DNA from 4 places in the Leclercia sp. LSNIH3 genome. Region 4 is predicted to be linked to each of the others. Evidence: predicted binding sites of a transcription regulator. Region 4 holds the regulator's gene; each other region holds the start of a gene.
What was found. Region 4 encodes PurR, which represses purine synthesis genes. Its sites were predicted from a motif close to CANGCAAACGTTTGCNTG; they were not measured.

Region 1 (7,719 bases), 1.5 Mb from region 4:
CTCGCCGGTCATCAGCGATGCGTTGGTAGAGCAGGCGCTGGAGGGGGAAAACACCGCCCTGCCGACCTTCGTCGAGGCCCGCAACCAGTTTGAACTTAACTATCTGCGTAAGTTGCTGCAGATCACCAAAGGCAACGTGACCCATGCTGCACGCATGGCCGGGCGCAACCGCACCGAGTTCTATAAGCTGCTGTCGCGCCACGAGCTGGAAGCAAACGATTTTAAAGAGTGATACCCTAAATTCCGCCTGAATATGATACTGTGAGCAACCGATTACGAGGCAGCTGACAGGCATAAGTTTAAGGACCACCATGAAAAAGATTGATGCGATTATTAAACCTTTCAAACTGGATGATGTACGTGAAGCGCTGGCAGAAGTAGGCATCACCGGCATGACGGTGACAGAGGTGAAAGGCTTTGGTCGTCAGAAGGGCCACACTGAACTGTACCGTGGCGCGGAATACATGGTCGATTTCCTGCCGAAGGTAAAAATTGAAATCGTGGTGTCTGACGACATCGTTGAAACCTGTGTGGATACCATCATCCGCACGGCGCAGACCGGCAAAATTGGTGACGGCAAGATCTTCGTCTTTGACGTGGCGCGCGTGATCCGTATCCGTACCGGCGAAGAAGACGACGCAGCGATCTAAAACTTCACCGGGTGGCGCAGCGCGTACCCGGCCTGTACAACCCGTCGGCCTGCACAAGCGCAGCGCCGCCAGGCCAAAAAAAGCCCCTCTTCTGAGGGGCTTTTGCATTACAGCACTTTATGCGGGCCGAAACATTCGTAGTGAATGTTGTCTTTGTTCACGCCCAGCTCAAGGAGTTGCTGGGCGGCAAACTGCATAAACACCACCGGACCACAGACATAGAACTGCATATCCGGGGCGCTGAACAGCGCTTTATAGTGGCCTAAATTCATCAGGCCTTCGCTGCCAAACAGCGCCAGGGCACGATCGTTGTCGCTCGGCTGACGATACCAGGTGTGCGCATTAAAGTTCGCCAGATCGGCGGCAATGGTTTTAACCTCATCGTCAAACGCATGCACATCGCCATTTTCAGCCGCATGGAACCAGTTTACCTGCGCGTTATGCTGCGATTTCGCCAGCGTATCCAGCATCGCCAGCATTGGGGTCTGACCGACCCCGGCAGAGATCAGCGTCACCGGCGTAGTAGATTCCACCGCCATAAAGAAATCGCCTGCTGGCGCTGCCAGATGCACCACATCACCGACGTTGGCTTTGTCATGCAGCCAGGTAGAAACCTGACCGCCTTCTTCGCGTTTCACCGCAATACGATAGCCTTTGCCGTTTGGCTTGCGGGTCAGGGAGTACTGACGGATCTCCTGATGCGGGAAGCCTTCCGGCTTCAGCCACACGCCCAGATACTGGCCCGGCTGGTAGTCGGCAACCGGCTTGCCGTCGACTGGCTCGAATTCAAAGCTGGTGATAAGCGCGCTGCGCGGGGTTTTTTCTACGATACGGAAGGCGCGGGTGCCTTCCCAGCCGCCATTCTTACTGGCGTGCTCACTGTAAATCTCTGCTTCCCGGTTGATAAAGACGTTAGCCAGCACGCCGTAGGCTTTGCCCCACGCATCCAGCACTTCCTGACCCGGGCTGAACATCTCATCCAGGGTAGCCAGCAGGTGACTGCCAACGATGTTGTACTGCTCCGGTTTGATCTGGAAGCTGGTGTGTTTCTGGGCAATTTTTTCCACCGCTGGCAGCAGCGCCGGCAGATTCTCAATGTTGCTGGCGTAGGCGGCGATGGCGTTGAACAACGCTTCACGCTGATCGCCGTTACGCTGGTTGCTCATGTTGAAAATCTCTTTAAGCTCCGGGTTGTGCGCGAACATGCGATCGTAGAAATGGGCGGTGAGTTTAGGTCCGGTTTCGACCAGCAGGGGAATAGTGGCTTTAACGGTAGCGATGGTTTGGGCGTCTAACATAGCAGCTTCCTTCAAATGTTACTCTAATGATGTATTTTATATGCATCTTATAGAAAATAACCCTGCGTTGTAAATGGTTCTTTGCAACATGAATTAGCTGCATCACAAACCTGAAAAGAAATCCGCTTTACAAGGGGAGAGCGTTATTCCTCAAACCCTTGCGTGGCGGGTAGGTAAACGTTTGCGTAAAATCGTTTGTCAAGACCTGTTATCACTCTGCTAATCAGTTATACTGTTGCCCGTCGTCCAACTGGACCGCCTTTTTTCAGGCAAAAATTTACTTGTTAGCTGAGTCAGGAGATGCGGATGTTAAAGCGTGAAATGAACATTGCCGATTATGATGCCGAACTGTGGCAGGCTATGGAGCAGGAAAAAGTACGTCAGGAAGAGCACATCGAACTGATCGCCTCCGAAAACTATACCAGCCCGCGCGTTATGCAGGCGCAGGGTTCTCAGCTGACCAACAAATACGCTGAAGGTTACCCGGGCAAGCGCTACTACGGCGGTTGCGAGTACGTTGATATCGTTGAACAGCTGGCGATTGACCGTGCTAAAGAGCTGTTTGGCGCAGACTACGCGAACGTCCAACCGCACTCTGGCTCTCAGGCTAACTTCGCTGTTTACACCGCGCTGCTGCAGCCGGGCGATACCGTGCTGGGTATGAACCTGGCGCAGGGCGGCCACCTGACTCACGGCTCCCCGGTTAACTTCTCCGGCAAGCTGTACAACATCATCCCTTACGGTATCGATGAGTCCGGTAAAATCGACTACGAAGACATGGCGAAGCAGGCTAAAGAGCACAAGCCGAAGATGATCATCGGTGGCTTCTCTGCTTACTCCGGTGTGGTTGACTGGGCAAAAATGCGTGAAATCGCCGACAGCATCGGTGCTTACCTGTTCGTGGACATGGCGCACGTTGCCGGTCTGATTGCCGCAGGTGTTTACCCGAACCCGGTTCCACACGCGCACGTCGTTACCACTACCACCCACAAAACCCTGGCGGGTCCACGCGGTGGCCTGATCCTGGCGAAGGGCGGTGACGAAGAGCTGTATAAAAAACTGAACTCCGCAGTCTTCCCAAGCGCGCAGGGCGGCCCACTGATGCACGTCATCGCCGCGAAAGCTGTGGCGCTGAAAGAAGCGATGGAGCCTGAGTTCAAAGTTTACCAGCAGCAGGTTGCTAAGAACGCCAAAGCGATGGTGGAAGTGTTCCTGAACCGTGGCTACAAAGTGGTCTCCGGCGGGACTGAAAACCACCTGTTCCTGCTGGATCTGGTTGATAAAAACCTGACCGGTAAAGAAGCTGACGCTGCCCTGGGCCGCGCCAACATCACCGTCAACAAAAACAGCGTACCAAACGATCCGAAGAGTCCGTTCGTGACCTCCGGTATCCGTATCGGTTCTCCGGCTGTTACTCGCCGCGGCTTTAAAGAAGCGGAAGTGAAAGAGCTGGCTGGCTGGATGTGTGACGTGCTGGACAACATCAATGACGAAGCCGTTATCGAACGCGTGAAAGCCAAAGTGCTGGATATCTGCGCGCGCTTCCCGGTATACGCATAAGTCTGCCCCGCAGAATAAAGGCCGCGTATGCGGCCTTTTTTTATGGCTAACGTCGGTCGATAGAGATAGCGCCTGGCCCGGCAACCGCCAGCAGCAGAAAACCGCCAGCAATACTGATGTTCTTAAAGAAGTTAATCATATTCGGCATTACCGCATCGCCACTCATATCCCAGTAGTGGTGACCAATCACCGCCGTACCCAGGGTATAAAAGACAAACAGCACTGCCAGCGGGCGGGTAAAAAAGCCGAGCACGATCAGAATGGCGGCGGGCACTTCCATGATCACCGCCACGATGGCCGCCAGCATCGGCATCGGGGCGCCCAGCTTCGCCATGTATTGCACCGTGCCGTCGAAACCGAACATCTTTGGCACACCGAATATAATAAACAGCAGGATGAGGGCGAGACGGGCGATCAACAGAATCAGCGCCCGGGACTGACCAAAATCGAAATACCGTAAACTGTTCATGGCAGGCTCGCTATGCAGGGCATTTATCTTAAAGCTAATACACAAAATGCCGCCCCGCCATTCAGCTTTCCCTCATAAATCAGGCGTTAGGGTGATTTAAATTTGCCTGACTGCGGCATGTGCCCGTTAGCCTGCCTCCGGTGTATCTTCCACCAATAAATAACCGGTGCCGATGATCTGTCGCTACCGCAGTAACCCGCAGGGCGGCGGATTACAGGCGCGCTTTTTCCTTATCCACGAGCAGCCGGTGGCAGGGATGAAAGCGACAGCACGGTGGAGATTTTCGTCGCGAGCATCGCCAGCACCTGTTAATCAGCTGTTAATACCCGCTTGCGCCAGCCTGTTTTTACCGCCAGACTATCGCCTCCAAAACGGGAGGGATTCATGGTTTTGCATTCCACACGCTGGCTGGCGCTCAGCTACTTCACCTACTTTTTTAGCTACGGTATTTTTCTGCCTTTCTGGAGCGTCTGGCTCAAGGGAATTGGCCTCACCCCGGAGATGATTGGCATTCTGCTTGGCTCGGGCCTGGTGGCGCGTTTTCTGGGTAGTCTGCTTATTGCGCCGCGCGTCAGCGATCCCTCTCTTTTAATCAAAGCCGTACGCGTGCTGGCGCTGCTCACCCTGGTGTTTATGGCCGGTTTCTGGGTCAGCCAGCAGTTTGCCTGGCTGGTGGTGGTGATGGTGGGCTTTAACCTCTTCTTCTCGCCGCTGGTGCCGCTGACCGATGCGCTGGCCAATACCTGGCAGAAGCAGATCACCATGGACTATGGCCGGGTGCGGCTGTGGGGGTCGATTGCCTTTGTGATTGGCTCGGCGCTGGTGGGTAAGCTCGTCAGCCTGTATGACTACCGGGCCATTCTGGCCCTGTTGAGTATCGGGATCCTGTCGATGCTGCTCGGCATGCTGCTGCGCCCGTCGGTGATGCCGCAGGGCGAGAGCCGTCAGCAGGAGAGTGCAGGCTGGCCGGCATGGCGCTCGCTGGTCGCCCAGAGCTGGCGTTTCCTGGCCTGCGTCTGTCTGCTGCAGGGCGCGCATGCCGCCTACTATGGCTTCAGTGCCATCTACTGGCAGGGCGCCGGGTATTCAGCGTCTGCCGTGGGTTATCTCTGGTCGCTGGGCGTGGTGGCGGAAGTGATCATCTTTGCCCTCAGTAACCGGCTGTTCCGCCGCTTTGGTGCCCGGGATCTGCTCCTGCTCTCTGCCATCTGCGGCGTTGCCCGCTGGGGGATCATGGGCTGGACCACCGAGTTGCCGTGGCTGATTGTCGCGCAGATCCTGCATTGCGGCACCTTTACGGTATGCCACCTGGCGGCGATGCGCTATATCTCGGCGCGTAAAGGCAGCGATGTGATCCGTCTGCAGGCGGTCTACTCCGCCGTGGCGATGGGCGGCAGTATTGCGATCATGACTGTCTTTGCCGGCTTCCTTTACCAGCATCTCGGACACGGGGTCTTCTGGGTGATGGCGCTGGTGGCGCTGCCCGCGGTACTGCTGCGTCCGCGAGTGGCAGCGCACTAAGATTCCAGCATGGCCCGAATATGTTCCTGCTGCTGCGCATTCAACGCCTCGACGGCATGGATGAGCGGCGGCGAGAACAGGGGCAGGGCGGTGGTATAGGGTGTAACCACCAGGGCGGCCTCGCGCGGGGCGCCCTCCTTCTGGAAGGACTGTAACGTCACATAGCGAATGTTCAGCGGCAGCAGGGTCAACTCCCGCAGTTGCTGTTCAATCAGCTCCTCGCAGGCTTTATCTTCCCCGGTCAGTAACACCACCTGCTTTTCATGCAGATCGCTCTCCTGCATCAGCCAGGCGCCAAAGATCACCGCCACCAGGCTCGACTCCTCCTCAGAGAACTGCAGGCCAAACTCCGCTTCCAGCTCGAACAGCACCTCCCGGGTGGTACGCATCAGGCGGGGATAGAGACGGTGGATCTCCTCAGGCAGGCTGTTGTCAATGCCGATACCAAACAGTGAGCGGTCCAGGGCTTGCGCAATATGAACATAAAGCTGATCGATCAGCCCTTGTTCGTCGCTGAACTGCATCCCGGTTTGTCCACGAAAGCGGGCAACCATACGGGCAATCGTGCGGCGCAGACGGTCATCTTCCTGGTGCGCATCGCGCAGGGGATCGGGTGTGCGGAGCATCATAAACAGCAGCGCCAGAAAGGGTTGTTCATCAGCGTGGGGGACCTGCGCCACGCGACGCTGCCAGTGACGCACAATCTCCTGCGCCATCAGGTATTCATTGCGCGACTGGGTCCAGTTGCGCTGAACCACTGAAAACTCGGGGCTCAGGCCCAGATGGTGCTGGAGCAGGCAGTACTGCAGATAGAGCTGCAAAAACTGCGTATCCCGGCATTCGAACTGACGCTGCAGACGGCGCGAGCAAAAATTAATCAGTGCCCGCAGATTGGTATCGTCATATAAAGTGCGGGCGATGCCGAGCTGTTTTAGCGCGATCTTCAGAGATGGGGTAAACTGCTGCGCGATGAAGTGGGGGCAGAGGCGTAACGCCCGGCGCAACCAGTGCAGCAGGCATAAACGTTGGTTCAGGTGGCTACCTTCAAGCAGGTAGCAGCCATCATGCTGTGTCGCAATGTCGAGCTGGTGATAGCGCTGGATCTCCATGCGCATCTCGTCGATATCCTGCCGGCAGAGGGCATCATCGACACCATTGATTTCACCGATGCGTTCCAGGGTAGCGCGAAATCCTGGCACATAGAGCATCAACAGAACCTGGCAGCGGCGCTGCGAACTGGAAAGTGCAGATGGCATTTCGAGAGTTGTCATCATCTGTCGGGTTCCAGTTAGGGTGTTTGATAAGAATAGCTAAAGGATGTACCCCGTAGCGCACAATGCCGGGCATTTCCTTCAGGAATGCGGGTGAACATCACAGAATTTTTGACGTGAGGATGAGATGCAAATAGTTAAACGCAGCGCAACAACGCTTTTTTTAGCGGTTTTATCTTTTGCTGCCGCCGCGCACCCTCACAGCTTTATCACCCTGAAAACGCAAATAATGGTGAAAGACAACCAGCTTACCGGGCTGAAGATGCGCTGGGCGATGGATGAACTTACCTCCGCCGATCTGCTTTATGATGCCGGAAACGCAAAGCCGGGGGATGAAATCTGGAAAAAGCTGGCGGCAGAGGTGATGGCCAACGTGCTCGGCCAACACTACTTTACCGAGTTCTGGCATAACGGCGAGAAGGTGAAATTCCTCAACCGGCCCACCCAGTACGGTATGACTCGTCATGAGCATCAGGCGGTGCTGACCTTTATTTTGCCGCTGGCGGAGCCTCAGCCGCTGGCCGGGCAAAAATACACCTTCTCTACCTTCGACCCCTCCTACTACGTCGACATGAGCTACGCCGAGGATGACGATGTGACCCTGCCGGAGGCCGTGCAAAAAAGCTGTTCCGTCAGCGTGGAGACCCCGGAGCCGAGCGATGAGACGCTCAACTTTGCCAGTTCACTGGATAAAGACGATGCCCCGCCGGAAGACATGGATCTCGGTAAACAGTTTGCCCAGACGGTGAGGTTGCAATGTCAGTAGTTCGCGCGCGCCGCATGTGGGATCTCTGGCCGCTGGCACTGTTTCTGGTGGCGGCGGTATCAGGGGCCATCTGGCTGTGGCAGGCGTGGCCGCAGGTGATGCGGCAGAGCATTCTCTGGCAGCGGGACGTCAATCAGCAGATGAGCGGCTTGCTGAAAGCGGTGGCCGACAATCCGACGGCGGC
Region 2 (7,719 bases), 1.1 Mb from region 4:
CTGCGCCCGCCGGTTCAGGATCTGGACAACGAAACGCGTAAACGTCTTATTTCCGGGCATATGACCGAAATCATGCAGCTGCTGAATCTCGATCTCAGCGATGACAGTCTGATGGAAACCCCGCGTCGCATCGCCAAAATGTATGTCGATGAGATTTTCTCCGGGCTGGATTACGCTAATTTCCCGAAAATCACCGTCATTGAAAACAAAATGAAGGTGGATGAGATGGTGACGGTGCGTGATATCACCCTGACCAGCACCTGTGAACATCACTTTGTGACCATCGACGGCAAAGCGACCGTAGCCTATATTCCAAAAGACTCGGTTATTGGCCTGTCGAAGATTAACCGCATCGTGCAGTTCTTTGCCCAGCGTCCGCAGGTGCAGGAGCGTTTAACCCAGCAGATCCTCATCGCGTTGCAAACGCTGCTGGGGACCAATAACGTGGCGGTTTCCATTGACGCGGTGCATTACTGCGTGAAAGCGCGCGGTATTCGTGATGCCACCAGCGCCACCACGACCACCTCGCTGGGCGGCCTGTTTAAATCAAGCCAGAACACCCGTCAGGAGTTCCTGCGCGCCGTGCGTCACCACAACTGATCATCAGGGCAGGGTACATGGAAAGAAATGTCACGCTGGATTTCGTTCGTGGCGTCGCTATTCTGGGTATTCTGCTGCTCAATATAAGCGGCTTCGGTCTGCCGAAAGCCGCTTATCTTAATCCCGCCTGGTATGGCGATATTACTCTCAGCGACGCCTGGACATGGGCGGTGCTGGATCTCTTTGCCCAGGTCAAATTCCTCACTCTGTTTGCCTTGTTGTTTGGGGCAGGCCTCCAGCTGCTGCTAAAACGCGGTAAACGCTGGATCCAGGCGCGTCTTTCACTGCTGGTCCTCCTCGGGTTTATTCATGGCCTCCTGTTCTGGGACGGCGATATTCTGTTGGCCTACGGGCTGGTGGGACTGATCTGCTGGCGTATCATCCGCGATGCGCACGATATAAAAAACCTGTTCAACACCGGCGTAGTGCTCTTCCTCATTGGCGTCGCTATCCTGCTGCTGCTGGGGGTTATCTCCGGCGGCTCCACCAATCGTTCCTGGGTACCGGATGCGGCCAATTTGCAGTATGAGCAGTACTGGAAGCTGGGTGGCGGCATGGAGGCCATCAGCAATCGGGCCGATATGATTGGCAACAGCCTGCTGGCGCTTGGGGCGCAATACGGCTGGCAGCTGGCGGGGATGATGCTGATTGGCGCGGCGCTGATGCGAACCGGCTGGCTGAAAGGCGAGTTTAGCCTCGGTCATTACCGGCGAACCGGGATGTGGCTGGTGCTGGTCGGTCTGGCGATCAATCTCCCGGCGGTGATCGCCCAGTGGTATGTCAACTGGGACTATCGCTGGTGCGCGTTTCTGTTACAGGCACCGCGTGAGATTAGCGCGCCCTTCCAGACGATAGGCTATGCTGCGCTGATCTATGGCTTCTGGCCGCAGCTCTGCCGTTTCCGGCTGGTGATGGCCGTGGCCTGCGTAGGCCGCATGGCGCTCAGTAACTACCTTTTACAGACGCTGATCTGCACCACCTTGTTCTATCGCCTCGGCCTGTTTATGCATTTTGATCGCCTGCAACTGATGGGCTTCGTGCTACCTGTCTGGCTGGTGAATATCCTGTTCTCCGTTTTCTGGCTGCGTTATTTCCGTCAGGGACCGATGGAGTGGGTATGGCGGCAATTGACCGCACGTGCTGCAGGGGTTTCACCGGGTAATACATCCGGATAACGATCTGGATCACAATCATTAACAAAACGGATGTAACCGTTTTCATCCTTGTGAGCTTCTTCACGTAGTCCTTCCTTTCTCACTGCCAGAATAGGCACCTTGCTAAACACAGGGGGTGTCTGTGAGTTGCTGCAATCTAAATAAGGATGGTGAATATGATCACCATTCGTGACGTCGCGCGTCAGGCGGGCGTTTCTGTCGCCACCGTTTCCCGTGTGCTCAACAACAGCGCGCTGGTTAGCTCTGAAACGCGCGAGTGCGTGATGAAAGCCGTCACGGCGCTGGGCTACCGTCCCAATGCGAACGCGCAGGCGCTGGCAACCCAGGTCAGCGATACCATCGGCGTGGTAGTGATGGATGTATCGGATGCCTTCTTTGGCGCGCTGGTAAAAGCCGTGGACATGGTTGCCCAGGAGCACCAGAAAAACGTGCTCATCGGCAATAGCTATCACGAGGCAGAAAAAGAGCGTAACGCCATTGAGGTGTTGATTCGTCAGCGCTGTAACGCCCTGATCGTCCACTCAAAAGCCTTGAGCGATGAGGAGCTGTCTGCGCTGATGGAGCAGATCCCCGGCATGGTGTTGATCAACCGCATTGTGCCTGGCTATGCCCACCGCTGCGTCTGCCTTGATAACGTCAGCGGCGCGATGATGGCGACGCGAATGCTGGTGAATAACGGCCATCAGCGCATCGGCTATCTTGCATCAAGCCACCGCATTGAGGATGACGAAATGCGGCGTGAAGGCTGGCAGAAAGCGTTGCTGGAGCAGGGCATTATCGCTTCGGATAGCTGGATCGGCACCGGCGCGCCGGATATGCAGGGCGGGGAAGCGGCCATGGTGGAGCTACTCGGGCGCAACCTGCAGCTGACCGCGGTCTTTGCCTACAACGACAGCATGGCTGCAGGGGCGCTAACGGCACTGAAGGACAACGGTATTGCGGTGCCACAGCATCTGTCATTGATTGGTTTCGATGATATTCCGATTGCCCGTTACACAGACCCACAGCTGACGACGGTGCGCTATCCGATTGCCTCTATGGCGCGGCTGGCCACGGAGCTGGCGTTACAGGGGGCTGCGGGAAAGCTGGATCTTGCTGCAACTCACTGTTTCATGCCGACTTTAGTGCGTCGTCACTCCGTTGCTCTACGGCAAATTGTGGTGCCGATCACTAACTCATAATTCGTCGTGATGTAACCGTTTTCAATTTGTGAGTAAATTCACAGTAAGTTAACAAGGCGCTGACTATGATGTCAGCGTTTTAGTGACTGAAACGCTATGTAACGGTGAATAATCACTTTCACTATAGCCACGGCACGTTAAACATCCAAAAAAACGCATTCTGGAGCGTTACCGACCAAGGAAGATAGAAATTTTATAAGTGGACTTCGGCCGGCATTAACGTTTCATTAACATTGCCCGCCGATCGTTATTCACACGAACTACCCTGCATAAAAACCGGAGATATCATGAATAAGAAGGTGTTGACTCTGTCTGCTGTTATGGCAAGTATGCTTTTTGGTGCAACCGCGCACGCTGCAGATAGCCGTATTGGTGTGACTATCTATAAATACGACGACAACTTTATGTCTGTTGTGCGTAAAGCCATTGAGAAAGAAGGTCAATCAGCGCCAGACGTGCAGCTGCTGATGAATGACTCCCAGAATGACCAGTCAAAACAGAACGACCAGATTGACGTACTGCTGGCAAAAGGCGTGAAAGCTCTGGCAATCAACCTGGTTGACCCGGCGGCAGCAGGCACCGTTATTGAGAAAGCACGTGGCCAGAATGTGCCAGTGGTCTTCTTCAACAAAGAACCTTCCCGTAAAGCGCTGGATAGCTACGATAAAGCCTTCTACGTGGGCACCGACTCCAAAGAATCCGGCATCATTCAGGGCGACCTCATTGCTAAACACTGGGCGGCTAACCCGAACTGGGATCTGAACAAAGATGGTCAGATTCAGTTTGTTCTGCTGAAAGGCGAGCCAGGCCACCCGGATGCTGAAGCACGTACCACTTACGTGATCAAAGAGCTGAACGACAAAGGCCTGAAAACCCAGCAGCTGGCATTAGATACGGCTATGTGGGACACCGCTCAGGCGAAAGACAAAATGGACGCCTGGCTGTCCGGCCCGAACGCTAACAAAATCGAAGTGGTTATCGCCAACAACGATGCGATGGCAATGGGTGCAGTAGAAGCCCTGAAAGCACACAACAAATCCTCTATTCCGGTCTTTGGTGTGGATGCCCTGCCTGAAGCAATGGCTCTGGTAAAATCTGGCGCAATGGCCGGTACCGTGCTGAACGATGCTAACAACCAGGCGAAAGCTACCTTCGATCTGGCGAAAAACCTGGCAGACGGCAAAGGCGCTGCTGACGGCACCAACTGGAAAATCGACAACAAAGTTGTTCGCGTACCGTACGTTGGCGTAGATCAGGAAAACCTGGCCCAATTCACCGGTAAATAAGTTATAGCATTCTACTGGGCGCAGTTTCTGCGCCCTTTTATCACGCGACGCGAGGCCGAGAAGGTATAATTATGGTCAGCACAACGACTCAGTCGTCCGGTGAATACTTGTTGGAAATGAGCGGTATCAACAAGTCTTTTCCCGGGGTTAAAGCACTGGATAATGTTAATTTAAAAGTACGGCCTCACTCTATTCACGCCTTAATGGGTGAAAACGGTGCGGGTAAATCAACATTATTGAAATGCTTATTTGGGATCTATCAAAAAGATTCTGGCAGCATTCTTTTTCAGGGGAAAGAGATCGATTTCCATTCCGCCAAAGAAGCACTGGAAAATGGTATTTCGATGGTTCACCAGGAACTTAACCTGGTACTTCAGCGTTCTGTCATGGACAATATGTGGCTGGGTCGTTATCCGACCAAAGGCGTATTTGTCGATCAGGACAAAATGTATCGTGACACCAAAGCGATTTTTGATGAACTGGATATTGATATCGATCCGCGTGCGCGCGTCGGTACGTTATCCGTTTCTCAGATGCAGATGATTGAAATTGCCAAGGCTTTCTCCTATAACGCCAAAATCGTTATTATGGATGAGCCTACTTCGTCGTTAACGGAGAAAGAGGTGAACCACCTGTTCACCATTATCCGTAAGCTGAAGGAGCGCGGTTGCGGCATCGTCTATATCTCCCACAAAATGGAAGAGATCTTCCAGTTGTGCGATGAAATTACAGTGCTGCGCGATGGCCAGTGGATCGCCACCCAGCCGCTGGAAGGGCTGGACATGGACAAGATCATCGCCATGATGGTGGGTCGTTCCCTGAACCAGCGCTTCCCGACCAAAGAGAACAAGCCGGGCGAAGTGATTCTGGAAGTGCGTAACCTGACGTCGCTGCGTCAGCCTTCTATTCGCGATATCTCCTTCGATCTGCATAAAGGAGAGATCCTCGGGATTGCCGGGCTGGTGGGCGCCAAGCGTACCGATATCGTGGAAACCCTGTTCGGTATTCGCGAGAAATCCGGCGGGACCATTACCCTGCACGGCAAAAAAATCAATAACCACAATGCCAACGAAGCCATTAACCACGGCTTTGCGCTGGTGACGGAAGAGCGTCGCTCAACCGGTATTTACGCCTATCTGGATATTAACTTTAACTCGTTAATTTCTAATATTCATAACTACAAAAACAAAATCGGTCTGTTGGATAATTCCCGCATGAAGAGTGATACCCAGTGGGTAATTGACTCGATGCGTGTAAAAACCCCAGGACACCGCACGCAAATTGGCTCGCTCTCCGGTGGTAACCAGCAGAAGGTTATTATTGGACGCTGGTTGTTAACTCAGCCTGAAATTCTGATGCTGGATGAACCCACCCGTGGTATCGACGTGGGGGCAAAATTTGAAATTTATCAGTTAATAGCTGAGTTAGCCAAGAAAGATAAAGGGATTATTATTATTTCGTCCGAAATGCCGGAATTGTTAGGGATCACAGATCGTATTCTGGTTATGAGCAATGGTCTCGTTGCCGGAATTGTAGAAACCAAAACGACAACGCAAAACGAAATTTTGCGTCTTGCGTCTTTGCACCTTTAAGATTAGGGGCTTCTCATGAGTGCGTTAAATAAGAAAAGTTTTCTTACTTATCTGAAAGAAGGCGGTATTTACGTTGTTCTTTTAGTCTTGCTGGCCATTATTATTTTCCAGGATCCGACATTCTTAAGTCTCCTGAACTTAAGTAACATTCTGACTCAGTCTTCCGTACGTATTATTATCGCGCTGGGCGTGGCGGGTCTGATCGTCACCCAGGGTACTGACCTGTCAGCCGGTCGTCAGGTCGGCCTGGCGGCGGTTGTCGCGGCCACGCTCCTGCAGTCGATGGAAAACGCCAACAAGGTGTTCCCGGAAATGGCGACCATGCCGATTTTCCTGGTGATCCTGATTGTCTGCGCTATCGGTGCGATCATTGGTCTGATTAACGGCATCATCATTGCTTACCTGAACGTAACGCCGTTCATCACTACCCTGGGTACGATGATTATCGTTTACGGTATCAACTCTCTGTACTACGACTTCGTAGGCGCATCGCCAATCTCCGGTTTCGACAGCGGCTTCTCCACCTTTGCGCAGGGCTTTATCGCGCTGGGCACATTCCGCCTGTCTTACATCACCTTCTACGCCCTGATTGCGGTGGCCTTTGTCTGGGTGCTGTGGAACAAAACCCGCTTCGGTAAGAACATCTTCGCAATCGGTGGTAACCCGGAAGCGGCGAAAGTCTCTGGCGTTAACGTGGCGCTGAACCTGCTGGTCATCTATGCCCTGTCCGGTGTGTTCTATGCGTTCGGTGGTTTGCTGGAAGCAGGCCGTATCGGCTCTGCCACCAACAACCTCGGCTTTATGTATGAGCTGGATGCGATTGCTGCCTGCGTCGTGGGTGGTGTGTCGTTCAGTGGTGGTGTGGGTACGGTGCTGGGCGTGGTAACCGGTGTAATCATCTTCACCGTTATCAACTACGGTCTGACCTATATCGGCGTGAACCCTTACTGGCAGTACATTATTAAGGGTGCCATCATCATCTTCGCCGTTGCGCTGGACTCTCTGAAGTACGCGCGTAAGAAGTAAGATATCAATGCATAAAAAAACCCGCTTAATGCGGGTTTTTTTATGCCCGGGTCATTTCCCCTGGCGGCGCTGCGTTGGCGTGGCTCTAGGGCAGTGCGGGCTTCTTCTTCTGCATGTCCAGCAGTTGCTCTGGCGTAACCGCCGGATAACCCTGGGCATCTTCCGGCACTTCCGGCATCGCCGGGATTGGCACCAGCGGGCCTAAGAAACGCGGTTCACGTTTAAAGACATAGAGATCGGCCAGTGCACCCAGACGGGCACCAAATTCACGCACCCGCACGGTGAGCATGTCTTTGGGGGAGGGGACGGCATAGCACTGCGCCTGAATGCCCATATGCAGAGCAATAAAGAGCGCGCGCTCGCAGTGGAAGCGCTGGGTGATGATGATAAAGTCGTTGGTATCAAACACCTTGCGGGTGCGAACAATGGAATCCAGGGTTCTGAAGCCGGCGTAGTCGAGCACGATATCCGCCGGATCAACGCCTGCGGCAATCAGATCCTTACGCATGGTGACCGGCTCATTATAGCTCTGCTGCGCGTTGTCACCGCTCAGCAGCAGGTAGTTGACCTTGCCGCTGTTGTAGGCATTGAGCGCCCCCTGAATACGGTAACGGTAATACTGGTTAATCACCCCGGTGCGGTAGTACTTGGCGGTACCGAGTACCACGCCGACCTGGCGGTAGGGCAGATCCTGAAGGTCATCAAAGATATAAGGCGCCGTTTTCCAGCTCATCCAGCGGTCGAGGCCCAGCGCAGTCAGCAGCACAATGGCGATCAGGGCAACCAGGCTGTAAAACACGCGCTTTAACATACAGATGACTCTTACCAAAGGTGAAATTTCACTCAGGCTACTTTACCC
Region 3 (7,719 bases), 810 kb from region 4:
CGTAGTCAGTAACAGAGTCAGCGTGCAGACAGCACGGGAAAGGCGCATCGCCATCACATACATTCCTTTTTGTTATGCCTGATTGTCAGAGAATAACTCTGTATAATGATCCAGTCGAGGATCATCCTGCCCGGACTTGTCAACACGCCGCCGTTTGGGTAACTTTGCCCGCAAATGAAGGAGACGGTTATGAAAATTAATCTCGCCACCCTCCCCCAGGAGGAGATGGACAAAGTGAATGTGGATTTGGCCGCGGCGGGCGTGGCATTCAAAGAGCGCTATAACATGCCCGTTATCGCTGAGGTGGTAGAGCGTGAACAACCGGCGCACCTGCGCGACTGGTTCCGCCAGCGTCTGATTGCTCACCGCTTGACCTCTGTCACCCTCTCACGCCTGCCGTGGGAGCCGAAAGTTAAATAACCTTACCCGGTGATACATTTCCTTACACAGATTATGGCAGGATAAAAAGCCCTGATTCATTCAGGGGCTTTATGAATCTCTGCGACTCCGTGCATAAGGAAATCACGATGTCTCACTGGAATATTGCGGCTGCTCAGTACCAGCCGACCCATCATTACGTGGATGACCACATTACACACCATCTGCGTTTTATCGCCGCCGCCGCACGCCAGCAGTGCAATTTGTTGCTCTTCCCGGAACTCTCGTTAACCGGCCCGGTCTTACCAGACAGCCATCTCCCTGCCCCACCCACTCATCAGCAGCTCGCACCTCTGCATGAGGCCGCGCAGGTGTGTAACCTCTCGGTTATTGCCGGGATCACGGTAGACGAAAACGGCCAGCGCCAGCGTGGACTGGCGTGGTTTAGCCCGGACCAGCCTCAGGCCATTGTCTATCCGCATGGCGCGGGTGCCTGTCTGGAGAGCCGACACAGCGGCCTGACCCTGGTGGATACTCACGCCGACCAGCCCGGGATCGCCCCCAACGCCACGCTGCTTACCCGCAGTATGGCGCTGAGTGAAGCTGAGCGGCCTGCCACTTTTGCCCGATTGCAGCGTTTTGCCCACCGCTATGCCATTGCGGTGCTGGTGGCAAACCACGACGGCGGCAGCGCCCTGTGGGATGCCCGCGGGCAGTTAATTCTTCGCGCCGATCGCGGCGAGGTATTATTAACAGGCCGCTATGTTGAGCAGAGTTGGCAAGGTGAGATCATTCCATTACGCTAAACCTTTTACGGCCAGGAGAGAGCCATGCTACGTGTCATCGACACCGAAACCTGCGATCTGCAGGGAGGGATTGTGGAAGTGGCGTCTGTCGATGTTGTGAACGGGCAGATCGTCAATCCATGCAGCCATCTGGTGCGCCCGGATCGCCCCATTAGCCCGCAGGCGATGGCTATTCACCGCATCACCGAGGCAATGGTAGCCGACAAACCCTGGATTGAAGAGGTGATCCCCCACTACCACGGCAGTCCGTGGTATGTGGCCCATAACGCCAGCTTCGATCGCCGCGTTCTGCCCGAAATGCCGGGGGAATGGATCTGCACCATGAAACTGGCCCGGCGTTTATGGCCGGGCATTAAATACAGCAATATGGCGCTCTATAAGTCGCGCAAACTCAGCGTCAGAACGCCAGAAGGACTACATCATCACCGCGCCCTGTACGACTGCTACATTACCGCCGCATTGCTGATCGATATTATGAATACCACCGGCTGGACCCCGGACGAAATGGCCGACATCACCGGACGCCCGGCGCTGCTGACCACCTTTACCTTCGGTAAATACCGCGGGAAGGCGGTGGCGGAAGTGGCGGACAAAGATCCGGGCTATCTGCGCTGGCTGTATAACAACCTCGACAGAATGAGTCCTGAGCTACGTCTGACGCTGAAGCACTATCTGGGCGGATCCTGATCCGCCTCTCCCGACCGGCTTGTTAACGTCTCCTGCGCAAGGCCGACGATAAAGGCATACTCCAGCGCCACCCCTTCATAGGATTTGAAGCGACCAGATTTGCCGCCGTGTCCGGCATCCATGTCGGTGCAAAGCAGCAGTAAATTATCGTCGGTCTTCAATTCACGCAATTTCGCCACCCACTTCGCAGGCTCCCAGTACTGCACCTGGGAGTCATGCAAACCGGTGGTCACCAGCATGTGCGGATAGGCCTTCGCCTCAACGTTATCGTAGGGGCTGTAGGATTTCATGTAGCGGTAGTAGGTCGCATCCTGAGGGTTACCCCACTCCTCATATTCGCCGATGGTCAGCGGGATGGTTTCATCCAGCATCGTGGTCAGCACATCGACAAACGGCACCTGCGCCACCACGCCTTTAAACAGCCCCGGACGCTCATTAATGACGGTGCCCATTAGCATGCCCCCCGCGCTGCCCCCCATCGCGAAGCACTGTTTGCGATCGCCATAACCCAGCTCGAGCAGCCCGTCACAGACATCCAGGTAGTCATTGAAGGTATTTTTCTTTTTCAGGAACTTGCCGTCTTCATACCATTTCTGCCCCAGCTCCCCGCCGCCACGGATATGGGCAATCGCGAAGACAAAGCCCCGATCAAGCAGGCTCAGGCGGCTGCTGCTGAAATCGGCGTCAATGCTGGAGCCATACGAGCCGTAGCCGTAGATAAGGATAGGGTTTTTGCCCTTGCGAAAATGGTGCTTATGGTAGACCAGCGAGACCGGCACTTCGGTGCCGTCGCGGGCCACGATCCAGACGTGTTCACTGCGATAGAGGTCAGCGTCAAAGCCTTTAACCTCGGCCTGCTTCAGCACCTTGCGCTGCCCGGTATCCATATCCAGCTCAAACAGGGTGTCCGGGGTGGTCATGGAGGAGTAGCCGTAGCGCAGCCGCGACGTTTCCGGCTCGGGATTATACCCAATCCAGGTCACGTAGGCGGGATCGTCGAAGGCAATCCCGATGACCTCCCGGGTTTTGCGATTGATCTGGCGCAGACTGGTCAGCCCGCGCTGGCGCTCTTCCACCACCAGCCAGTCGGTAAACAGGGTAAAGCCTTCAAGCATCACCTGATCGCGTGGCGGGATCAGCACTTCCCATTTGCGTTCATCACGCACTTTGGTTTTGTAGAGGCCAAAGTTTTTGCCTTCCCGGTTGGAGCGCAAATAGAAGGTGTGCTGGAAGTGATCGAGGCTGTATTCATGATCCTTACGGCGCGGCATAAAGCACAGCGGCTGGGCGTCCGGCAGCTCGGCATCCAGTAGCAGCACCTCGGTCGTGGTGGCGCTGGCGAGGAAAATAATCACGTAGTGTTTTGAGGTGGTCTTATGCAGGCTGACGTAAAAGGTTTCGTCTTTCTCCTCATAGACCAGCTCGTCACTGGTGGACGCAGTGCCTACCGTATGCCGCCAGACCTGAAAGGGGTGCAGCGTGGTGGCATGCTTCTTAATGTAGTAGACCGTCTCTGAGTCGTTGGCCCAGATAAAATCGGGGGAGACGTTATCGAGCATCTCGGGATACCAGTTCCCGGACTCCAGGTTGCGGAATCGCAGGCCATACTGACGCCGCGAGAGGTAATCTTCCGCCAGCGCCATAATGGCGTTATCCGGCGACACGGCCATCCCGCCCAGGGTATAAAACTCGCTGTGCGAGGCCCGCTGGTTGGCATCCAGCAGCGTTTCCCACTCTTCCCACTCGGCGCAGAGTACCGACTGCCGCTGATAGATGGCGTATTCGTTCCCTGGCTCATAGATGTGCCGGTATCGATAGCCGTTTCGACTCCAGGGCGCCGAGACATCACGCTGCGGGACGCGTTCCACCATTTCGTTAAGCAGGCGATCCTGTAACGCCTGCTGCGTCGACATGACCCGATGGCCATAGTCATTTTCATCGTGGAGGTAGTCCAGCACCTCCGGCTGTGAGCGGGTATCGTCGCGCAACCAGTAATAGTTGTCGATACGCGTATCACCGTGTGCGGTGAGAGCATGCGGTATGCGTTGGGCTTTAGGTGGCATGTCAATATGATTCTTTTACGATTTACACCCTATAAGGTTGGCAAAACATGCGCACGATGCAAGCGAAACGGGATACCCGGACGTAAAAAGTTAGCCGGGGAACGCCTGTTTTTGTTGGCGAATATCCTGCTCAATCCCCTCGCGAACCTCCGTCGGGATCTTCAGCGCATCACCCAGCGCATTCAGATAGCTGCGCTCCATAAAGTGATCGATATCAATCGCGGCACAGCTCAGGAAATAGAGCTCCAGCGCTTCCTCTTCATTTTTGATCCCCTGCGCCAGACGCTGTGGATCAAGTGGCTGCTCAATGGCCTGTGCCACCAGCGCCCTGCCCTGCTCCTCCACGCCCGCTTCACGGAGCTGTTGCTCGATGGCGGCACGCTCTTGATCATCAATATGGCCGTCACTCTTCGCCGCAAAGACCAGCGCCAGGATCAGCCTTTCACTGCGCACATCAAGCGGTGAGGCCTGCTGACCAAACTGCGGTTCATCCTGATGGGCGTTGCGTACCTTGTCCTTATACTTGTTCCACAGCACGCTGCCAGCAATGGCACCGCCCCCCGCCAGCAGAGCGCCGGTGCCATATTTTGCCAGCAGCTTTCGCGAAGATTTATTCGCCACCAGCAGCCCGGCCAGGCCACCAAGTGCGCCTGGTGCCAGCATTTTGCTCAGCCCTTCACCCGAGGAGGCCCCCGTTTTCTGCCCAAGCAGCGACTGTAATTGATTCAACCAGTTTGACATGATTTCCCTCACTTAACGGTGCATGAATTTCACAGCGTAAGCGAGGGGATGTCAGGAAATGTCTGCGGCAACAAAAGAAGCGAAAATTCACTTTTTGGGTGAGAGGTATTGGGCACTGCCCGCTTTACAATCAATTTTCACCTGATAATGGATATCGGTGTTTTTACCGCGTACCGTCAGCGGAACAGTCCACTGATCTTTTTCCCCTCTCACCTCCTTCGGGTTGATCCACGCCACCGGATCCGCCATTCCCAGCGTCTTTTGATCGTCTGCCCAGCGCACGATGCGGTTTTGCAGATAGTCCCGCTTCACGCTGGCGGCAATCCCTTTAGCATCCAGCCCTTCACAGGCCGGAAATTTCACCTTTTTCTCGTTTGCGGCCTGCGCCGTCAGGCTGGCGGCCATAAGCGCCAGCGCCATCACTGCCCCTGTTTTGTTCATCATGCTCTCCTGTATTGGCTTCCCCAAAAGCATGGTCGAAAACGGCCATGATGCAAATAACCACCTGTCCAGACAGCGGATTTCTGCGAAGCAAGACAGACGCAAACGTTTTCGTTTATACTGCGCGCAACTTTCTCAGGGGGATGATTATGACTCGTTTAGGAACAGCGCTGCGACCAGCAGCGACGCGCGTGATGTTGCTCGGCTCCGGTGAACTGGGCAAAGAGGTGGCCATCGAGTGCCAGCGGTTAGGGATTGAAGTTATTGCCGTCGATCGCTATGCCGATGCACCGGCCATGCACGTTGCGCACCGCTCGCACGTCATCAACATGCTGGATGGCGATGCCCTGCGCGCCGTGATTGCCGCAGAACAACCGCACTTTGTGGTGCCGGAAATCGAAGCCATCGCCACCGACACCCTGCTGGCGCTCGAGGCCGAAGGCCAGCGCGTGGTGCCTTGCGCCCGCGCCGCGAAGCTGACCATGAACCGGGAAGGCATTCGCCGCCTGGCCGCAGAAGAGCTGTCCCTGCCCACCTCCCGCTATCGCTTCGCCGACAGCAAAAGCGATTTTTTGCAGGCGGTGAACGAGATTGGTTACCCGTGCATCATTAAGCCGGTGATGAGTTCTTCCGGCAAAGGGCAGAGCTTTGTCCGCAGCGCCGAGCAGCTGGATCACGCCTGGGATTACGCCCAGCAAGGTGGCCGCGCTGGTGCCGGGCGGGTGATCGTTGAAGGCGTGGTGCAGTTTGATTTTGAGATCACCCTGCTGACCGTCAGCGCCGTCGATGGCGTACATTTCTGCGATCCTATTGGTCACCGTCAGGAAGATGGCGACTACCGTGAGTCCTGGCAGCCGCAGCAGATGAGCCAGCTGGCCCGCGCGCGCGCCGAGGAGATCTCCCGCAAAGTGGTCCTGGCTCTGGGTGGTCATGGGCTGTTTGGCGTCGAGCTGTTTGTCTGTGGCGATGACGTGATCTTCAGCGAAGTCTCCCCGCGTCCACACGATACCGGCATGGTGACCCTGATCTCTCAGGATCTCTCCGAGTTTGCGCTGCACGTTCGCGCCTTCCTGGGCTTGCCGGTCAGCGGCGTGCGACAGTATGGCCCGGCAGCGTCGGCGGTGATGCTGCCGCAGCTGACCAGCCAGAACGTCACCTTTGATAACGTCGATGCCGCAGTGGGCGCGGGCTTGCAGCTGCGTCTGTTCGGTAAACCAGAAATCGAAGGTTCGCGCCGTCTGGGCGTGGCGCTGGCGACGGGTGAAAGCGTGGAAGAGGCGGTTGAGCGGGCGAAACAGGCCGCCGCGAGTGTCCAGGTAGCAGGATAAAAAAACGGGCCGAATGGCCCGTTTTTGTTGGCATTGCCTGGCGACGCTTCGCTTGCGTTGGCCTGCAAGGTATTGAACTTGCAGGCCGGGTAAGGCAAAGCCGCCATCCGGCAAAGCAAAACCTTACTGCTGCGCGCCTTCTACCGCTTCGCGCGCCAGCTTAGTGATGCGATCCCAGTCACCCGCTTCCAGCGCATCCGCCGGCACCAGCCAGGAACCACCGATACACAGCACGCTTTTCAGCGCCAGGTAGTCACGGTAGTTCGCCGGAGAGATGCCGCCAGTCGGGCAGAAACGGACGTTGGCGAATGGACCTGCGATTGCCTGCAGCGCTTTGGTGCCGCCGTTGGCTTCCGCCGGGAAGAATTTGAACTCTTTCAGACCGTAGTCCAGACCCAGCATCAGCTCAGAAACGGTGCTGATACCCGGGATCAATGGAATGGAGCCTTCGGTTGCCGCTTTCAGCAGAGGCTCAGTCAGGCCCGGGCTGATGGCGAACTGCGCACCGGCTTCGGTAACTTCAGCCAGCTGCTGTGGGTTCAGCACGGTACCCGCACCGATGATAGCTTCCGGCACTTCTTTGGCGATGGCGCGAATTGCATCCATTGCACAGGCGGTACGCAGGGTGACTTCCAGGACGCGAACGCCACCGGCAACCAGCGCTTTCGCCATTGGCACAGCATGTTCCAGCTTATTAACCACGATCACCGGCACTACCGGGCCAGTTTTCAGGATTGCTTCTGCACTTGTATTCCAGTTTTTCATCAGAGTTTTTCTCTCGCCAGATCGATAATTCTTGTCGTCTTAAAACGTAATACAGGTCGCGCCCTGCTCTGCGCCCGAGAGGTTCTCGCGCAGCGCACTGAACATTTCGCGCCCCGTGCCCACGCGCGATGCGCTCAGGTCAGGAATATGTGGCTTACGTGCGGCAAGTACCGCCTCATCCACCAGTAAGGTCAACTCGCCGGTCTGACCATTAACGCGGATGATGTCGCCATCGTAGACTTTTGCCAGCAAGCCACCGTCGTAAGCTTCCGGGGTGACATGGATAGCAGAAGGCACTTTACCTGATGCGCCGGAGAGGCGTCCATCGGTTACTAACGCAATTTTGAAACAGCGGTCCAATAATACACCAAGTGGCGGCATTAGTTTATGTAATTCTGGCATGCCGTTCGCTTTTGGTCCCTGATGACGGACTACGACCACGCAATCTTTATCCAGCAGACCTGCTTCAAATGCTGGCAGCACGTCATGCTGGCTTTCGAACACCACTGC
Region 4 (7,719 bases):
GAGAAACCACAGCTTGGCAGTTTCGGAGAACCTTTCATATACAGCAGGATCGGGTTTTCAGCAATCTGCTGCTGAATTTTTTCAATAGTAGTGCTCATGTTTTGCTTCCTTAAACTTCTGTTACGGCAATCGTCTGACATTGTAGCGTTTCAGACCGACAACGGAAAATAACATTTTTGTCACTTATATGATTTTACCGCGCGTCCCTTAAAGTTGCATTCAGAAACGACCTTATCGCGCGATTACCTGCGGTTTTGTTCAGCTAATACACAAAATGCCCAGGTGAAAGAGTGATATTTTTGCGCTAGCTAACGAAACGTGGTTTTAGATGCAAAAAGTTTATTAACGTCGGGCCTTTTTATAGATTAGAATCGACGAGTTTTGTAAATCATACGCAGGTTTATTTATAACCTGCTATTACCAGGGGATTGCCCAGTGGCGCGAATAAATACATTCTCGATCACGCTCTGTGCCTTGCTGTTTACGTCTCTCACCTGCACACCGATGGCTAACGCCTCAGAGCAGGCGCGGCCTTCTGCCGCGCATAAAACGCATCTGGCAAAAGCAACCGAACCCAAGAAAAAAAGCAGTACCAGCAAAACCACAAAAAAAGAGAGCACCAGTAAAAAAAGCAGCACTAAAAAAAGCCTCGCTAAAACGCAGTCAACAAATTCCAGCAAAAAAAGCCGAACCTCCTCACGCAGTGCCAGCCGAACCACGCAAACCGCCTCCCGCGTTGTGACAGAAAAATGCACCACCCGTAAAGGGCGCAAAACGCACTGCGTGAAAACCAGTAAAACGACCACCCTTGCCGAGGCGCATAAAGTCCGGGTGCAAAAAGCCCAGAAAACGGCAATGAATAAACTGATGGGCCAGATTGGTAAACCTTATCGCTGGGGTGGCTCGTCGCCGCGTACCGGCTTCGACTGCAGCGGCCTGGTTTATTACGCCTATAAAGATCTGGTTAAATTCCGCATTCCACGTACCGCTAACGAAATGTACCACCTGCGTGACGCCTCACCGGTCGATCGCGGTGAGCTGGAGAGCGGTGACCTGGTGTTCTTCCGCACCCAGGGTCGGGGTACGGCGGATCATGTCGGCGTCTACGTCGGCAATGGCAAATTTATTCAGTCGCCACGCACCGGCCAGGACATCCAGATTACTTCCCTCAGCGAAGACTACTGGCAGCGTCATTACGTCGGCGCGCGTCGCGTAATGAAGGCCAACACCCTCCGTTAATCCCCTGCCCCGCCAGTACGCTGGCGGGGTAAGTTCCTCTTTTGCATGGCCTTTCAATTTGCTACTCTATCCCTTCATTTAGTATGGCTATTAAATGGATCACTATAATAAGGAGAGTAGCAATGTCGTTTGAATTACCTGCATTACCGTATGCAAAAGACGCCCTGGCCCCGCATATTTCGGCGGAGACCCTGGAATATCACTACGGCAAACACCACCAGACCTATGTCACCAACCTGAACAACCTGATCGGCGGCACCGCATTCGAAGGGAAAACCCTGGAAGAGATCGTACGCACCTCCGAAGGCGGCGTGTTTAACAACGCCGCTCAGGTGTGGAACCACACCTTCTACTGGAACTGCCTGGCACCCAATGCAGGCGGCGAGCCAACGGGCGAGCTGGCGGCAGCCATTACTGCTGCATTCGGCAGCTTTGCGGATTTTAAAGCGAAGTTTACTGATGCGGCGGTGAAGAACTTTGGCGCAGGCTGGACCTGGCTGGTCAAAGAAGCGGACGGCAAGCTGGCTATCGTTTCCACCTCCAACGCCGGGACGCCATTAACCACCAGCGCCACCCCGCTGATGACCGTTGACGTCTGGGAACATGCGTATTACATCGATTACCGTAATGCGCGCCCAAATTACCTGGAGCACTTCTGGGCGCTGGTAAACTGGGAGTTTGTTGCGAAGAACTTCGCGGCATAAACAAAACGCCGAAGGTAACTCCTTCGGCGTTATTTTTTTTACTTGGTCGCGCAAACCGGTTCAGGTTGTTTTCGCCCGGAGGCCAAGACCAGAATAAGCCCCAGACCGGCAATGATCGCCCCCATTACCGGAACGAAGCTGTAACCCATTCCGCTGGAAATAACCGCCCCACCGGCCGCCGCCCCCAGCGCATTCCCCAGGTTAAAGGCACCGATATTCACCGAAGAAGATAACCCTGGCGCATCGCTGGCTACGCGCATAACGCGCATCTGCAACGGGGGGACCACCGCAAAGGTCGCCATACCCCATATCACCATCGCCACGGCCGCGCCCACCTCATTCCGCGCCAGCCACGGAATCGCCACCATGATCACGATAAGCAGCAGTAAAAAGCCTTTCAGGGTGCCGGTTACGGACTTATCAGCCAGCCTGCCGCCCAGATAGTTGCCGAGGGAAAAACCGACGCCAACCAGCACCAGCATGGCGGTGATAAAGGCTGGCGTCGCCTGATTGAGGTCATGCAGCACCGGGGCAATATAAGTATAAAGAGTGAACATCGCACCGGCACCCAGGACGGTGGTCAGCAGGGCTGATAACACCTGTGGACGCAGCAGGACCGCCAGCTCTTTGCGCACTTCCGGCTTTTCACCCGCACCGCCAGAAGGCAGAGAGAAGAACAACGCCATCATCGACACCACGCCCAGCAGCGCGGTGGCCAGGAAGGACATGCGCCAGCCAATCGCCTCACCCATCCAGGTTGCGGCAGGCACGCCGCCAATATTGGCGATGGTCAGCCCCATAAACATGGTGGCTACGGCGCTGGCCTGCTTATGCTTTGGCACCACGCTGGCTGCCACCACCGATCCGAGGCCAAAGAATGCGCCATGGTTCAGGCTGGTCAGAATACGTGACAGCATCAGGGTGGTGTAGTCCGGGGAGAGCGCCGACAGCACGTTGCCGACAGTAAAGATCGCCATCAGGAAGATCAGGGCGTTACGGCGGCCCCGATGCGACAGCAGCAGCGTCATCAGCGGTGCCCCCACCATCACCCCGATGGCATAGGCGCTGATCAGCATACCTGCCGCGGGAATAGAAACATCTACCCCTCGGGCGATAACCGGCAGCAGACCCATCGGCGAAAATTCGGTGGTACCAATACCAAAGGCACCGATGGCAAGGGCCAGCAGCGGAAAATTGATTCTCATACTTCAACTCCAGACACCGTGTCGTCGGGCGACACAGAACAATGAAGGCGAAAGCATGACATCAATCACAAAAAATGAGAAGTTAACAATTTAGCAAAAGATTTTTGCAGGGCGCGTAACAATCAGCGTAAAGGAACGAGGGAGAGCTGCCTCTCCCGCATCAATCAGTGCAGTGCCGCAACCAGACCGCTGGCGACAATCAGACTCAGAACAATAATGGTGGTAATCAGCGAAAACTTAAGATCGGTACTCATCAATTTTTCTCCTTTTAATCACCCTATGAAGAGTGAGCCTGCTCATTTTTACACAGTTCAGGGTAAAAATCTTGCTGGATTTAGATTGATATCGTTTTTTGCTCTTCCCCTTTTGGCCAAGATAAGACAAAATTCCACGCTAAATTTATTAGCGTACCGGCCATTGACCCCCTCCTGACGTCCTGTGTCGTTTTCCCGGCGTACCGCAATTCAAATTGCGCAATTAGGGCGAGTGAAGGCAAACGTTTACCTACCGGTTTTTCAGGAGCTTAGATATGGTCTGGAGTGACATCTGATGGCAACAATTAAAGACGTGGCGAAACGCGCAAACGTTTCCACTACAACCGTATCACATGTTATTAACAAAACCCGCTTTGTCGCGGAAGAGACCCGAAATAATGTCTGGGCGGCCATTAAAGAGCTGCATTACTCACCTAGCGCCGTGGCCCGCAGTCTGAAGGTCAATCACACGAAATCGATCGGCCTGCTGGCGACCAGCAGCGAAGCGCCCTATTTCGCAGAAATCATTGAAGCGGTAGAGAAGAACTGCTTCCAGAAAGGCTACACCCTTATCCTCGGCAACGCGTGGAACAGCCTCGAAAAACAGCGGGCTTATCTGTCGATGATGGCGCAAAAGCGCGTCGATGGTCTGCTGGTGATGTGTTCCGAATACCCAGAATCGCTGCTGTCTATGCTGGAAGAGTATCGCAATATTCCTATGGTGGTGATGGACTGGGGCGAAGCGAAGGCCGACTTCACCGACTCGGTGATCGATAACGCCTTTGAAGGCGGCTACATGGCCGGTCGTTACCTCATCGAACGCGGTCACCGCGAAATCGGCGTGATCCCGGGCGCGCTGGAGCGCAACACCGGTGCCGGCCGTCTGGCGGGCTTTATGAAAGCCATGGAAGAAGCGTTGATTACCGTGCCAGAGAGCTGGATCGTGCAGGGCGACTTTGAACCGGAGTCCGGCTACCGCGCAATGCAGCAGATCCTCTCCCAAAGCCCGCGCCCTACTGCCATCTTCTGTGGCGGGGATATTATGGCCATGGGTGCGCTCTGTGCCGCCGATGAGATGGGCCTGCGCGTCCCGCAGGACGTTTCGCTGATCGGGTATGATAACGTGCGCAACGCGCGCTTCTTTACCCCGGCGTTGACCACCATCCACCAGCCAAAAGATTCGCTGGGGGAGACCGCCTTCAACATGCTGCTGGACCGTATCGTCAACAAGCGCGAAGAGTCCCAGTCAATTGAAGTGCATCCGCGCCTGATTGAACGCCGTTCCGTTGCGGATGGTCCGTTCCGCGACTATCGCCGTTAATCTTCTCCGGGAGCCAGCACCTCTGGCTCCCGCAGCCACTCCCTGTTCATCGTTTCACTGTCTCCCAGATAATCCAGCAGCCATTCCAGGGCCGGTGACATATCGTTTTGTTGCCAGGTCAGGCAGCACGCCGCATCCGGGAAGGGATTCTCCAGCGCCAGCTCTACCCATTTCCCGCTGGCTATTTGCGGGCGGGCAAAATGAACCGGCACCATGCCCACGCACAATCCTGCCGAGAGGCATGTGGCGGACGATTCCCAGTCCGGCGCGACAATTCGCCGCTGGTTATCAAGCAGCCAGGTGATCCGTTTCGGCAGTGAGCGGGAGGTATCTTCTCGTACCAGCGACGGCCAGTTGCGCAGAATATCGTCGCTGATCGGCCCGTCCAGAGCAGCCAGAGGATGATGGCTGGCCACCACGCAGCACCAGCTCAGCATTCCCATATCGCGGAACGCATAGCGGCCACCTACCGGGATCGCCTGCGTGGCACCTATCGCCATCTCAACCCTGCCGTCTGCCAGCGCATCCCAGACGCCGTTGAAGACCTCCTGAGAAACCCGCAGCTCAACGTCAGAAAAGTGGCGGTAAAAATCGACAATCATCTGGCGGGTGCGCTCGGGACGAACAATGTTGTCCACCGCAATAGAGATATGCCCCCGCCAGCCATTGGCGATCTGCTGACACTGTTCGCGGGTGATCTGCATTTTTTTGATAACAGACCGCCCCTCTTTCAGAAACCACAGCCCGGCCGGGGTGAGAACCACATCGCGATGGCGACGCTCAAACAGCGGCACTGCCAGCCACTCCTCCAGTTGACGCACGGTATAGCTGATGGCTGAAGGTACGCGATGCAACTCCTGCGCAGCACCGCTGAAACTGCCGTTACGCGAGACCGCATCCACCACTTCAAGAGAATATTCTGACCACATTTTCTGCCTGCAAAATTTTTGAACGCAACCGCCAAATATTAGCGTTTCACAAGCCTGTTTGCACTCCCTACACTTTGCGGCAATGACAACCTGCGCCCATAAGGAAAATAAAACAGTGAAACCCGGGAAAGGATTTTTAGTCTGGCTCGGCGGCTTAAGCGTGCTGGGCTTTCTTGCCACCGATATGTATCTGCCTGCCTTCTCGATTATGCAGGCGGATCTGCAAACCCCTGCGGCTGCGATCAGCGCCAGCCTGAGCCTGTTTCTGGCCGGGTTTGCCTTTGCCCAGTTGCTGTGGGGACCGATGTCCGACCGCTTCGGACGTAAGCCGGTACTTCTGGCGGGCTTAGCCATTTTCGCCCTCGGCTGCCTCGGCATGCTGTGGGTTCGCGATGCGACCTGGCTGCTGGTGCTGCGCTTTATCCAGGCGGTAGGCGTCTGCGCTGCGGCGGTCACCTGGCAGGCACTGGTCACCGATTATTACCCGGCGTCGCGCACCAACCGTATCTTCGCCACCATCATGCCGCTGGTCGGGCTTTCTCCGGCCCTGGCACCGCTGCTCGGTAGCTGGATCCTCGCCCACTTTAGCTGGCAGGCAATTTTCGCCGTGCTGTTTGTGATCACTTTGGTACTGATGATCCCGGCCTTAAGCCTGAAGCCAGCGACGGTCAAAAATGAGCAACCCAAAGAACGCGTAACCTTTTTATCGCTGTTACGTTCGCGCACCTACCGCGGGAACGTGCTGATTTACGCCGCCTGCTCAGCGAGCTTCTTCGCCTGGCTGACCGGCTCGCCGTTTATTCTTAGCGACATGGGCTACAGCCCGGCGGTGATTGGCCTGAGCTATGTGCCGCAGACTATTGCGTTCCTGATTGGTGGCTATGGCTGTCGCGCCGCGCTGCAAAAATGGCAGGGGCATCAGATGCTGCCGTGGCTGCTGGGTCTGTTTGCCCTTAGCGTAATCGGCACCTGGGCGGTTGGGTTTATTCCGGGCGCGAGCCTGGCAGAGCTGCTGATCCCCTTCTGCCTGATGGCGGTGGCGAACGGTGCAATCTACCCGATTGTGGTGGCGCAGGCACTGCGTCCTTTCCCACAGGCGACGGGCAGTGCCGCTGCCCTGCAAAACACGTTACAGCTCGGCCTCTGCTTCCTGGCGAGTCTGCTGGTGTCGTGGCTGATTGCCACCCCACTGCTGACCACCACCAGCGTGATGGTGGCAACCGTGGTGCTGGCGGCGCTTGGCTATCGGATGCAGTATGTGCGTGCTGATCAGCAGGATAATAGTCTGCAAGCTGAATCGACCCGGGTATAACAAAATAAGCCGTTAGCTTGCTAACGATACCCTGTTGAATCAGTGCGATATCAGTCCTATACTGACTGAAGCGTTCTGATAAATACTAAAATATTATGTATTAACGGGAGCCGGAGTGCTCCCGTTTCTCCATGGATGGCCTTTCGGCAAGGGTCCCCTCCCTTCCTCTGTTCTACGTCGGATATTAGCCTCACGGTTCCCGTGAGATTTATCACTCTCCATAAAGAGCATCTACGCTGTTTATGGATTCTGATTACATCAGGTGATGGAGAAGCTATGAGTTCATCGTGTATAGAAGAAGTCAGCATACGGAACGATGACTGGTTCCGTATAGTCAATGAATTGCTGAGCCGCGCAGGTATCACCATCAACGGCCCGGCATCCTCCGATCTACAGGTTAAACACCCGGATTTTTTTAAACGCGTCCTGAAGCAAGGCTCGCTGGGTCTTGGCGAGAGCTACATGGACGGCTGGTGGGAGTGCGAGCGGCTGGATATTTTTTTCCATAACGTCTTACGCGCTGGCCTGGAAACGCAACTGCCCAGCCACCTGAAGGATACGCTTCGGATCGCCACTGCTCGCCTGTTCAACCTGCAAAGTAAAAAACGCGCCTGGATCGTCGGTAAAGAGCATTACGATCTGGGTAATGACCTGTTCAGCCGGATGCTCGACCCCACTATGCAATACTCCTGCGGTTACTGGAAAGAGGCGACCACCCTTGAACAGGCGCAGCAGGATAAACTCCGTCTTATCTG

Region 1: glyA (serine hydroxymethyltransferase) is a predicted target of PurR. The motif match lies at 2,119-2,136, and genes of this name have one in related genera.
Region 2: galS (HTH-type transcriptional regulator GalS) is a predicted target of PurR. The motif match lies at 1,805-1,822, and genes of this name have one in related genera.
Region 3: purT (formate-dependent phosphoribosylglycinamide formyltransferase) is a predicted target of PurR. The motif match lies at 5,215-5,232, and genes of this name have one in related genera.

Annotation. Positions count from the first base shown of each region.
Region 1 is NZ_CP026387.1:3,646,962-3,654,680, forward strand. Features, by position in the region: gene glrR (two-component system response regulator GlrR) at 1-232, shown strand, start outside; gene glnB (nitrogen regulatory protein P-II) at 312-650, shown strand; gene hmpA (NO-inducible flavohemoprotein) at 758-1,948, opposite strand; gene glyA (serine hydroxymethyltransferase) at 2,255-3,508, shown strand; gene C3F35_RS17745 (DoxX family protein) at 3,555-3,977, opposite strand; gene C3F35_RS17750 (3-phenylpropionate MFS transporter) at 4,362-5,498, shown strand; gene csiE (stationary phase inducible protein CsiE) at 5,495-6,772, opposite strand; gene C3F35_RS17760 (DUF1007 family protein) at 6,897-7,535, shown strand; gene C3F35_RS17765 (nickel/cobalt transporter) at 7,526-7,719, shown strand, end outside.
Region 2 is NZ_CP026387.1:4,005,136-4,012,854, forward strand. Features, by position in the region: gene folE (GTP cyclohydrolase I FolE) at 1-600, shown strand, start outside; gene yeiB (DUF418 domain-containing protein YeiB) at 618-1,775, shown strand; gene galS (HTH-type transcriptional regulator GalS) at 1,931-2,956, shown strand; gene mglB (galactose/glucose ABC transporter substrate-binding protein MglB) at 3,244-4,242, shown strand; gene mglA (galactose/methyl galactoside ABC transporter ATP-binding protein MglA) at 4,314-5,834, shown strand; gene mglC (galactose/methyl galactoside ABC transporter permease MglC) at 5,850-6,860, shown strand; gene sanA (outer membrane permeability protein SanA) at 6,946-7,671, opposite strand.
Region 3 is NZ_CP026387.1:4,303,544-4,311,262, reverse strand. Features, by position in the region: gene yobA (CopC domain-containing protein YobA) at 1-54, opposite strand, end outside; gene C3F35_RS20870 (DNA polymerase III subunit theta) at 190-420, shown strand; gene C3F35_RS20865 (nitrilase-related carbon-nitrogen hydrolase) at 528-1,184, shown strand; gene exoX (exodeoxyribonuclease X) at 1,209-1,871, shown strand; gene ptrB (oligopeptidase B) at 1,853-3,934, opposite strand; gene C3F35_RS20850 (tellurite resistance TerB family protein) at 4,025-4,675, opposite strand; gene yebF (protein YebF) at 4,763-5,116, opposite strand; gene purT (formate-dependent phosphoribosylglycinamide formyltransferase) at 5,266-6,444, shown strand; gene C3F35_RS20835 (bifunctional 4-hydroxy-2-oxoglutarate aldolase/2-dehydro-3-deoxy-phosphogluconate aldolase) at 6,568-7,209, opposite strand; gene edd (phosphogluconate dehydratase) at 7,249-7,719, opposite strand, start outside.
Region 4 is NZ_CP026387.1:333,259-340,977, forward strand. Features, by position in the region: gene grxD (monothiol glutaredoxin 4) at 1-98, opposite strand, end outside; gene C3F35_RS01630 (C40 family peptidase) at 436-1,239, shown strand; gene sodB (superoxide dismutase [Fe]) at 1,362-1,943, shown strand; gene C3F35_RS01640 (MFS transporter) at 1,982-3,148, opposite strand; gene cydH (cytochrome bd-I oxidase subunit CydH) at 3,313-3,402, opposite strand; gene purR (HTH-type transcriptional repressor PurR) at 3,698-4,723, shown strand; gene punR (DNA-binding transcriptional activator PunR) at 4,720-5,652, opposite strand; gene punC (purine nucleoside transporter PunC) at 5,768-6,964, shown strand; gene cfa (cyclopropane fatty acyl phospholipid synthase) at 7,241-7,719, shown strand, end outside.